One region of the Ruania suaedae genome, then DNA from elsewhere that is predicted to be linked to it. Evidence: riboswitches for the same ligand, from Rfam matches in the RefSeq annotation. Region 1 holds a riboswitch; each other region holds the start of a gene.
The links. Region 1 has a riboswitch for S-adenosylmethionine ahead of LQF12_RS10530 (LLM class oxidoreductase). Riboswitches for the same ligand answer to the same signal wherever they lie in the genome.

Region 1 (3,266 bases):
ACGAGAGGCACGACCAGCACTGTGACGGTGGCGGAGGTACGGCAGGCGGCGGGGCCAGGGCGCTACGTGAGCCTGATGGAGATCGAGGGCCGGCTGATCGCCCTCACCCTCGGTGACCGCGAGGACATCCTCGATCTCGGTGCCTGGGGCGAGATGGATCGCCTTCTCGGCGGTCTCGGTGCGGACCTGACGATGGCGGCCCAGCTGCGCGCACCGGTGGTCCGTGCTGCGCTCCGGGAGCGGATCGAAGGCCTGGACCGGCTCCTCGCTCCGGCGTTGCACGGCGCCGGCGCGCTGACGATCACCGCACCGGCGGTGATGGCCCGGATGCCGTGGGGGCAGCTGCCGAGCACCGCCGGTGTGCCGGTGACCGTGCCGACCTCGGCGAGCGCGTGGCTGCGCCAGGCCGCGCCCCGGCCGATCCACGGTGTCGGGGTGGTCGTCGGGCCCGGGACCCGCACCGGGAGCGCGGAGGCGGACCTGGTGCGCCGGCGATGGCACACCCGCCCCGTGCGGGAGGGGGAGGACTGCCACGACGCCGAGATCCTCGCCGCCGACGTGGACCTGCTGCACGTGAGCGCCCACGGTCAGGACCGGGAGGCGCACCCGCTCTTCGCCTCCCTCACCCTGACCGATGGCGACCTGTTCGGTCACGATGTCGAGCTCTACCCGCGGGTGCCCCCGGTGGTCGTGCTCTCGGCCTGCGGCGCCGCCGGGGGTTCGCTCGGGATGGCCCGGGCCTGGCTGCACGCGGGCGCCCGGACGGTGGTGGCGGCGCCGGCGGACATCTGCGAGGACGCCGCGCTGGAACGGTTCGGCGCCCTGCACGCGGCGCTCGCAGTCGGGCGGACGCCCGCCGCGGCGGCCGCGCTCGCGTTCGGCACGGACGCCCTCGACTGTGCGGTCCAGTGCTACGGAGCCGGCTGAGCGCGGCGCACCGATCGTGATTGGTTGACACGTCATCCAATTCGCTCGTACAGTGCAGACCAAGGTCTTGAGTGTCAGCACACGTGGACGCAGTGCCACGGCCCCGGCCGGCTGACCGGCAACCCTCCACTTGCGGTGGGGTGCCCCGGGTGACGACCTGGCCCTGGCCACCTGGTGCAGGGCAAGCGCAACACCGCGAGCGCGGTGGACGAGAGAAGGACACAGCAACAGATGATCCAGGACCGGACCCCAGTGTTCACACGGCCCGCACGGCCCGCACTGCGCTTCGCCGCCTGCATGATGTGTCGCTGTTCCATGTCGGCCTGAGCCGAACCTCGACCGGTCCCTCGGGCGCCTGGCCCCTTCGGAACCACCCTCGGTTCGCGGCTGCACACCTGCCGGTGGCGTGACAACGCCGGCGTGCACCGGCGATCGAGCTCCCCGCTCTCGCAGAACAAGGACACTCTCATGCCTGCTACGGCCACCCTGCCCACCTCGCTGATCTCCCTCGACCTGTCCGGCGCCGGCGCACCCCGTGAGTGGCGCCGTGCCGAGGACTCCGACGCCGAGTCCTTCATCATGGGCCGCCTCGCCGGCCTGGCCTCGCTGGCCGACAAGGGCGGCGTCGACCTGCTCACCCTGGACGAGACCTTCCACCACGCCGGTGTGCGCCGCCGCGACGACTGGCTCGACGGTGCCGTGGCCGCCTCCCGGCTGTCCCGCCACACCTCCCGCGCGACCCTGGTCGCCACCGTCCCGCTCGGCAGCCACCGACCCGAGCACGTCGCCGGCGCCGTGGCCAGCGTGCACCGCGCCTCCGCCGGCCGGGCCGGCTGGCAGCTCGAGGTGGCCGCCTCCGGCGCCCGGAGCCTGCGGGCCGTCGAGTCCGTCATCACCGGATGGCCGACGGCGCAGCGGGGGTCCGCCGTGGCGGCCCGCCCGCAGGTGGTCGTCCCCGTGCGCACCTCGGTCGACGGCGAGCTCGCCGCCGCCCGTGCCGACGTCGCCCGCCTGAGCGTGGCCACGCTGGAGGAGGCCCGTGCAGCACGTACCGCCATCCGGGAGGCGGCGGTGGAGTGGGGCCGCGACGCCGATGACGTGCAGGTACTGGTGGATGTGCACACCCTGATCTCGGCGGATGCGCCCAGCGCGCGCGCCCGCTGGGACCTCCTCACCTCGCTCGAGGAGCAGCCGCGCCCGGTGCCGCTGCGCTCGATCGGGACCGCCACCGACCTGGCCGACCTGTGGGCGCAGTGGGTCCACGCCGGTGCGGCCGACGGGTTCACCGTCATCCCCGCCTCGGTGCCCACCGACGTCGTCGCCCTGGTGCAGGACGTGGTGCCGCTGCTGCAGGCACGCGGACTGCGGGGCCCGCGCGCGGCGGCGGTGGAGACCGCTGCCGCCGGACGCCGCCGCGTGAGCGCCGCGCGCGCTCGGGTCACCGCCTGACCCGGCCCGTCTGACCCGGCTCGTCTGACCGGGTCGACACGGATGCGCCGGTCTGCGGCGCGATGGTGCTGCAGACCGGCGCATCCGTGTCGGCTGCGTCACCAGCGCTGGCGACCCGGCGTGTCGCGGAGGTAAACTCGCGACTGCGATCAGGGCTTCTGCGCACCAGCGGTGGGGTGGTGCGCGCGTCCGCGCACCCTGGAGCCGTGAATGTCCCCCCTGCGTTCCTACCGGAACCTCTTCTCGCTGACCGGCGTGGTCTACATCCTCGTGGCATTCCTCGCCCGGCTGCCGGTGGCGATGTCCCAGATCGGCGCGCTGCTGCTGGTCTCGGCCGCCACCGGCTCCTACGGCGCCGGCGGCGCGGCCGCGGGCGCGACCGCGGTGGTCAACGCCGTCGCCTCCCCGGTCGCGGGGGCGCTGACCGACCGGATCGGGCAGCGGCCGGTCCTGCTGGTGCAGTCGCTGGTCGGGACCGCCGGGCTGGTCTGGCTCGTGCTGGCCGCCTCCTCCTACACCTCCGGCGACCCCTGGTGGCCGCTGGTGCTCATCGCCGGGGCGAGCGGGGCATTCCTGCCGCAGGTGGGCACCCTGGCCCGGGTGCGCTGGCGCCCGATCGCGCGCCGGTCCGGCCGGTCCGAGCAACCGCTGGTCGATGCCGCGTTCTCCTACGAGGGGGCGGCCGACGAGGCGAGCTTCGTGCTCGGCCCGGCGGTGGTCGGCCTGGTGGCGGCGATGCTCAACCCGTCGGCCGCTCTGATCGCCGCCGGTGTGCTGCTGGGACTGTTCGGCACCTGGTTCGCCGTGCACCCCACGGCCGCCGTTGTGCCCCGGCGCGATGCCACGGTGAGCCGGGAGCCGCTGCCGGCCGTGCTCGTGGTGCTCGTACT
Region 2 (3,266 bases), 1.5 Mb from region 1:
ACCTCGCCGCCGGTGACCAACGGCGCCCACGCCGCGGGCAGGGTGGGATCGTCGGTGACCCAGTCGACGTCGTTGAGGCGGCCGAGGCGCCGGATGTCGCACGCCTCGTTCACCACCAGCCGGTAGGGCCAGACGCGGCCCGGTTCGATCGTGTCGCCGCTGCGCGCCGGCGCCTGCTCGTCCGCGGCATCGATCAGGTCGGGGTCGGTGCCGATCTGATCCGCCGTGGCGGTGCTGCCCGGCGTGGACAGGTCGGCCGAGACGACGGTGCGCTCCTCCGGCACCCCGGCGGGCGGGTCCTCGGCGCTGAGCTGGACGTGGAACGGGCCCTCGGGAAGGGCCTCACGCTGGACGGCCACGACGAAGGCGTGCGGGTTCGCGTCCTCGGTGCAGGCTCCCGGTGAGCCGGGCACGACGATCTCGGCGTGCAGCACCCGGCCGGTCGCCACCACGTCGTCGAGCCGGATCGGGCAGCTGGAGCCGTACACGGCACCGAACCAGACGGCGATCTCGCTCTCCAGGTCCAACGCCGGCACCTCGCCGCTCATCCCGGCTTGCTCCCACAGGTCGGCGTACTGCGACTCGGTCGTGGCCACCCCGGTGCGATAGACCTCCCCGGTCTGCTCCTCTCCGAGCAGCCGCCACTGCTCCCCCTCGGTGGGCTGCTCACCGGGCTCGACCACCTCCTCGGGCTCCGGCCCCGAGACGCACAGCGGTTCGTCGACGAACTCCTCCATCGCCTGCAGGTTCTCCTCCGACAGGACGCTGAGTTCGACGGCGACCACGCCCAGCTGAGGTTCCGGTGCGAGACTGCTCACCGCGCCCTCGGGTCCCTCGGTGCGCACCCGCTCGGCGAGGTCGGCCAGCTGCTCCTCGGTGTGCAGGGCCTCGACCACCGCCACCCCCTCGTCGCTGAACTCATCGGCGACCTCGGTGCGGCGCTCGGCGACATCCTGGGTGAACGCCACCGACACCCAGCCGTTGTGCTCGCGGTCGATCCAGATCCCGGCATAGCCCGGCAGGTCCTGCGCCCACGCACGGACCTCCTCCACGGGCTGGTCGTTGCCCACGTACACCGGATCGTCCCGGTAGTTCTCATCGGGAGCGCGCAGCGGTGTGACGTCCTCGCAGGCGACGATGCTGTCGTCGGGAGGTGGTGCGCCCGGTGTCTCGGGTTGGATCGCCCCGCACGCGGTCAGACCAGCGGTCGTCAGGATCGCCATCGTGGCTCCGAGACGCTTGCGGTCGCGCATCTTGCCCCCACTTTCCGGGTTCATCACGATCGTGTCCTGACGGCCGACCGTGTTGCACCTACCACGCAGCCTACTGTCCGATCCGTGGGCGGGCGCGGACAGTGACATGACAGCCCGGCGATCGCCGACCTACGATGCAGGGGACCATCCAGAGCAGCCGAGAGATCTGGCTCGATGACGCTGCAGCAACCTCGCCCGAAGGTGCTACCGCCAGAACCGATGGAGGAGCGCATGACCGAGCACACGACCGGGCACCCGAACGGTCCGGGCACACATGGCCGGGGCGGCCCCGCCGGACCTCCTGGCCACCGGTACCGGTTGCTCACCGGTCCTGACGACGCGGCCTTCTGCGAGCGCGTCAGCGATGCCCTCGAGGAGGGCTACGAACTGTACGGGTCGCCGTCGGTGACCTTCGACGGCAGCAGGGTCATCGCCGCACAGGCGGTGCGGTGGCCCACCAACGACGAACGACCGAACGCGGAGGTGCGGCCCGTATGAGCTATGCAGGTGACCTGAACCCCAAGGACGCATGGGCGCTCCTGGCCGAGCACCCCGACGCCGCGCTCGTGGACGTCCGCACGCAGGCCGAGTGGTCCTTCGTCGGTGTGCCGCGCACGGACGAGATCGACCGGCCGACGCTGCTGATCGAGTGGAACACCTTCCCGAACGGCTCGCGCAACCCCGCGTTCCTGGACCAGCTGAGCCGTGCCGGGTACGCGGCCGGGGACGGCAAGCCGCTGGTGTTCATCTGCCGCAGCGGACAGCGCTCCATCGCCGCCGCGGAGGCGGCCACGGCCGCCGGGTTCGGCCCGGCGTACAACGTCAGCGACGGTTTCGAGGGGCCCACCGACACCGAGGGCCACCGTGGCTGGGTCGGGTGGCGGGCGGACGGCCTGCCCTGGACGCAGAGCTGAACCGGGCGCCGTCGTGAGTGATCCGCGCCCGCACGCCAGTCTGCCCGAGGGGCTCGGGCCGGCCACCCTCGCCGTGCGCGGCGGGCAGCAACGGACCGAGTTCCGTGAGACCTCCGAGCCGCTGTTCCTCACCCAGGGGTACGTCTACGACCACGCCGCCGACGCCGAAGCCGCGTTCGCGGGCGAGGCCGACCGGTTCATCTACTCCCGCTATGGCAATCCGACCGTGGCCGCCTTCGAGGAACGGTTGCGCCTGCTCGAGGGGTCCGAGGCCTGCTTCTCGACGGCGACCGGTATGTCCGCCGTGTTCACCTCCCTGGCCGCCCTGGTCTCCTCGGGCAGCCGGATCGTGGCTGGGAATGCGTTGTTCGGCTCCACCTTCGTGGTCCTCGACGACATCCTCGGCCGGTGGGGCGTGCAGGTGGACTACGTGAACGCCCACCGGATCGAGGAGTGGGAGGCGGCGCTGGCCACCCCGGCCGACGTGGTGCTGTTCGAGACGCCCTCGAACCCGATGCAGGACATCGTGGACGTGCAGGCGGTGTGCGAGCTGGCCCATCGGGCGGGGGCCACCGTGATCCTCGACAACGTCTTCGCCACCCCGATCCTGCAGCGCCCGCACGAGCTGGGCGTGGACGTGGTGGTGTACTCGGCCACCAAGCACATCGACGGCCAGGGCCGGGTGCTGGGCGGGGCCATCCTCGGCAGCCGGGACTACATCGAGGGGCCCGTCAAGCAGATGATCCGCAACACCGGTCCGAGCCTGAGCCCGTTCAACGCCTGGGTGCTGCTCAAGGGACTGGAGACGCTTGCCGTACGGGTGCGGGCGCAGACCGCCGCGGCGCTGGAGATCGCGGGATGGCTGGAGTCCCAGCCGGGGGTGCGTGCGGTGCGCTACCCCTTCCTGGACTCCCATCCGCAGGCCGAGCTGGCGAGAGCCCAGATGAGCGGCGGAGGCACGGTGGTGACGATCGACCTGGACGTCGATGGCGAGCAGGAGCAGATCAAGGAGCGCACGTTCGCTTTCCTCGACGCCCTGCAGCTGGTGGACATCTCCAACAACCTCGGGGATGCCAAGTCGCTGATCACCCACCCGGCC
Region 3 (3,266 bases), 1.6 Mb from region 1:
AGCAGCTGCCGGTAGACCTCGACGAGGTCGTCGAGCCGGTCCAGCGGGTCGGTGTCCTCCTCGCCCTTGGCCAGCGCCAGGAAGGTCACCGGCCCGACGAGGACGGGCCGGGTCAGCGTGCCCTGCTCCTTGGCCTCCAGGAACTCGGCCACCGGAGCCGAACCCGGGATGTGACGCAGCGGCGTCTGCGCGCCGATCTCGGGCACGAGGTAGTGGTAGTTGGTGTCGAACCACTTGGTCAGCTCCAGCGGGGCGGTCCCGGCGTCGCCGCGAGCCAGGCGGGAGTAGTCGGCCAGGCCGACCGGCCCCTCGGCGTCGATGCCGAACCGCTCCGGGACGGCACCCACGGCCACGGCCGTGCTGAGCACCTGGTCGTAGTAGCTGAAGTCGGAGGGGATGGCCGCCGCGTGCGGGTCGAGGCCGAGGCCACTCAGGTGCTCGCGGGTGCGGCGGCGCAGGGCGGAGCCCGCCCCGGCGAGGTCGGGCTCGGTGGTGGCACCGGACCAGAAGGACTCCAGCGCGCGCTTGAGCTCGCGGCGCGGGCCGATGCGGGGGTAGCCGAGCACGGTGGTGGCGGGGAAGGGCTGGGCGTCGTGGGTGTGCTGAGTCATCGAGTCCTCCGGTGGATCGGGTGGTCGTCCCCTGCCGGGGTGGGAGTACGAGGGGGCGGTGCAGTGTGAGTGGGAGTCAGTGGACGTCGGCGGGCCGGGTCAGGTGGGCCGCAGGCCGGACTCGCGCAGCAGGTCCAGCACGGCGCGCGAGGAGTTGAACGTGTAGAAGTGGATCCCGGGCGCACCGGTCTCGAGCACCTCGTGCACGAGCCGGACGCTGGCGGCGAGTCCGCGCCGGTACGCCTCCTCCTTGTCCGGCGCACTGTCGAGCTCCTCGAGCAGCGCGGGCGGCACCGGCACGCCGGTGAGCTCGACCATCCGGCGCAGCCGGCGCGGGTCGGTCAGCGGGATCAGGCCCGGCACGATCGGGATGCGCACGCCCGCCGCGCGCGCGGCACGGACGAGCTCGGCGTAGTGGCCGGCGTCGTAGAAGAGCTGGGTGATGGCGAAGTCCGCTCCCGCGGCCTGCTTCTCCAGGAGGGCGGCGACGTCGTCGTCCTCGATGCGGGGCCGCCCTTGGGCGTCGTAGGCGCCGCCGGGATAGGTGGCCACGCTGATGCTGACGGCGTCCCCCTCCTCGCCGAGGTGGTCGCGGGCGGTCTGCCGCAGCAGCGCCACGAGCTCACTGGCACGGGTGAGACCCTCAGGGTGGGGACGCCAGTCCGGTTCGCCGGCCGGCGCATCGCCGCGGAGCGCGAGGAAGTCGCGCACGCCCGCCTGCAGCAGGGTGGCGACGTAGCCGTCGAGATCCTCGGCGCTGGCTCCGACGCAGGTGAGGTGGGCCAGTGGCGTGATGCGGGTCTCGTCCCGGACCCGGCAGATCAGCTCCCGGGAGGTGGCACGCGTGGAGCCGGAGGCGCCATAGGTGATCGAGAAGTAGTCGGGGGCGAGATCGGCCAGTGCACCGATGGTGCGCCCGATCGTCTCCTCGCCTCGCGGCGTGCGGGGCGGGTAGAGCTCGAACGAGATGCACGGCCCCGGCCGGGGGGTGCGGTAGAGGGTGGCGGTGGTCATGGGGGACCCCCGCCGTCGGGTGGGTGGACCTGTGCCTGCATCAGAACTCCATCGGACCTGGCTGTAGCACCCTTCCCCGCGGGAGGCTTCCGTTGAGGGGTTGCTGCGGCGTCGTCGAGCCAGGACTCTCGGCCGCTCTGGATGGTGAGTTTCCGATGCTACCTGTCTCATGTCCTGCCTCCAGCTCGTATCACTGGATGAGACCGGCGGTGGAGCGACGCCGTGCGCGCACCGGGTCGGGGGGCCACACTCGGAAGGAGGGCAGGCCCGCCCGACTGATCACGTAGGAGGCACCCGTGCCGGACCCGATCACCGACCCCGACGCCTTCCCCTGGACTCGCGCCGGCGAGCACGTGCTGGTCGCCCGGCACGGCGCGCTCGGGCGGATCCGGCTGAACCGGCCCGAGACCATCAACGCCCTCACCACGGAAATGGTCACCGCGGTGAGTGACCAGGTGCATGCGTGGGCCGACGACGGGTCGGTCCAGGCGCTCGCCCTGGACGGCGCCGGTGACCGGGGCCTGTGCGCGGGCGGTGATGTGCGCGCGATCCGGGACTGGCTGCTGGCCGGCGACGTCGATCGCGCGGTGCAGTTCTGGGAGGCCGAGTACGCCCTCGACCGGCTGATCGCGCAGGCCCGGATCCCTGTCGCCGCCTTCATGGACGGGGTGGTCATGGGAGGCGGAATCGGGCTTGCCGGGCACGCTTCGCTACGGCTGGTGACCTCTCGCACGACCGTCGCGATGCCGGAGACGGCGATCGGCTTCTTCCCGGACGTGGGTGCGCTGTTCGAGCTCTCCCGGGCTCCGGGTGAGCTGGGCACCTACCTCGCCCTCACCGGGGCGCGAGCCGGCGGGCAGGAAGCGATCGCCGCCGGGCTCGCTGATGAGCTCATCGAGGCCGAGGCCTGGGAACGGCTGTGCGCGCGATGGGCCGGGGGCGCGCCCCTGGAGCCGGTGGAGGGCTTCGAGCCGGCCCGCCGTCCGGGCGGCTCGGTCGGTCACCGCGCGTGGATCGACGACTGCTTCAGCGGCGACGACCCGGTCGCGGTGGCCTCCCGCCTGCGTGATCGCCCGGAGCCGGAGGCACAGGAGGCGGCATCGATGTTGTCCTCGCGCTGCCCGTTCTCGGTGGCGCTCACCCTCGAGGCCATCCGCCGTGCCGCCCGGATGCCGACCGTGGCCGACGTGCTCGACCAGGACCTGCGGTTGGGCACGGGGTTGATGCGGGGCGCCGGGGCCGGTGACTTCATCGAGGGAGTGCGGGCAGTCCTCATCGAACGGGGGCAGGAGCCGCGCTGGCGGCACGCCTCGCTCGAGGAGGTCGACCCGGCCGAGGTGCTCGCGCTGTTCTGAGTGGCGTCAGGACCGCCGCTGGTCCTGCAACGTCCACACCAGCGGCACGCTGGTGGCCGTCGGCCCTTCGCCGAAGCTGGCGAAGCCGTCCAGATGGGTGTTGATGAACTCCTGCCAGCGCGCGTTCGGCTCACTGTGCTCCAGCTCGCGCATGGCCGCCTCGAAGTCGTCGCACTCGACGAGGTGGAAGAGATCCCGGCCACTGCGCCAGATCTTCCAGTCGTGCACGCCCAGGCGCGCGAACTCCTCGACCATCCCCTCGGGGATGGCCTGGTGGTCACGCTCG

Region 2: it holds a riboswitch for S-adenosylmethionine, as region 1 does, so the genes downstream of both, LQF12_RS03625 (DUF1737 domain-containing protein) here and LQF12_RS10530 (LLM class oxidoreductase) in region 1, are expected to answer to the same signal.
Region 3: it holds a riboswitch for S-adenosylmethionine, as region 1 does, so the genes downstream of both, LQF12_RS01265 (methylenetetrahydrofolate reductase) here and LQF12_RS10530 (LLM class oxidoreductase) in region 1, are expected to answer to the same signal.

What each region holds. Positions count from the first base shown of each region.
Region 1 covers NZ_CP088018.1:2,293,817-2,297,082, reverse strand. Annotated here, with positions in the region: gene LQF12_RS10535 (CHAT domain-containing protein) at 1-927, shown strand, start outside; SAM riboswitch class IV at 991-1,121, shown strand; gene LQF12_RS10530 (LLM class oxidoreductase) at 1,396-2,376, shown strand; gene LQF12_RS10525 (MFS transporter) at 2,587-3,266, shown strand, end outside.
Region 2 covers NZ_CP088018.1:795,063-798,328, forward strand. Annotated here, with positions in the region: gene LQF12_RS03620 (hypothetical protein) at 1-1,280, opposite strand, end outside; SAM riboswitch class I at 1,395-1,479, shown strand; gene LQF12_RS03625 (DUF1737 domain-containing protein) at 1,485-1,751, shown strand; gene LQF12_RS03630 (rhodanese-like domain-containing protein) at 1,748-2,167, shown strand; gene LQF12_RS03635 (O-succinylhomoserine sulfhydrylase) at 2,181-3,266, shown strand, end outside.
Region 3 covers NZ_CP088018.1:290,652-293,917, reverse strand. Annotated here, with positions in the region: gene metE (5-methyltetrahydropteroyltriglutamate--homocysteine S-methyltransferase) at 1-611, opposite strand, end outside; gene LQF12_RS01265 (methylenetetrahydrofolate reductase) at 711-1,625, opposite strand; SAM riboswitch class I at 1,671-1,773, opposite strand; gene LQF12_RS01260 (enoyl-CoA hydratase/isomerase family protein) at 1,922-2,980, shown strand; gene LQF12_RS01255 (L-rhamnose mutarotase) at 2,987-3,266, opposite strand, start outside.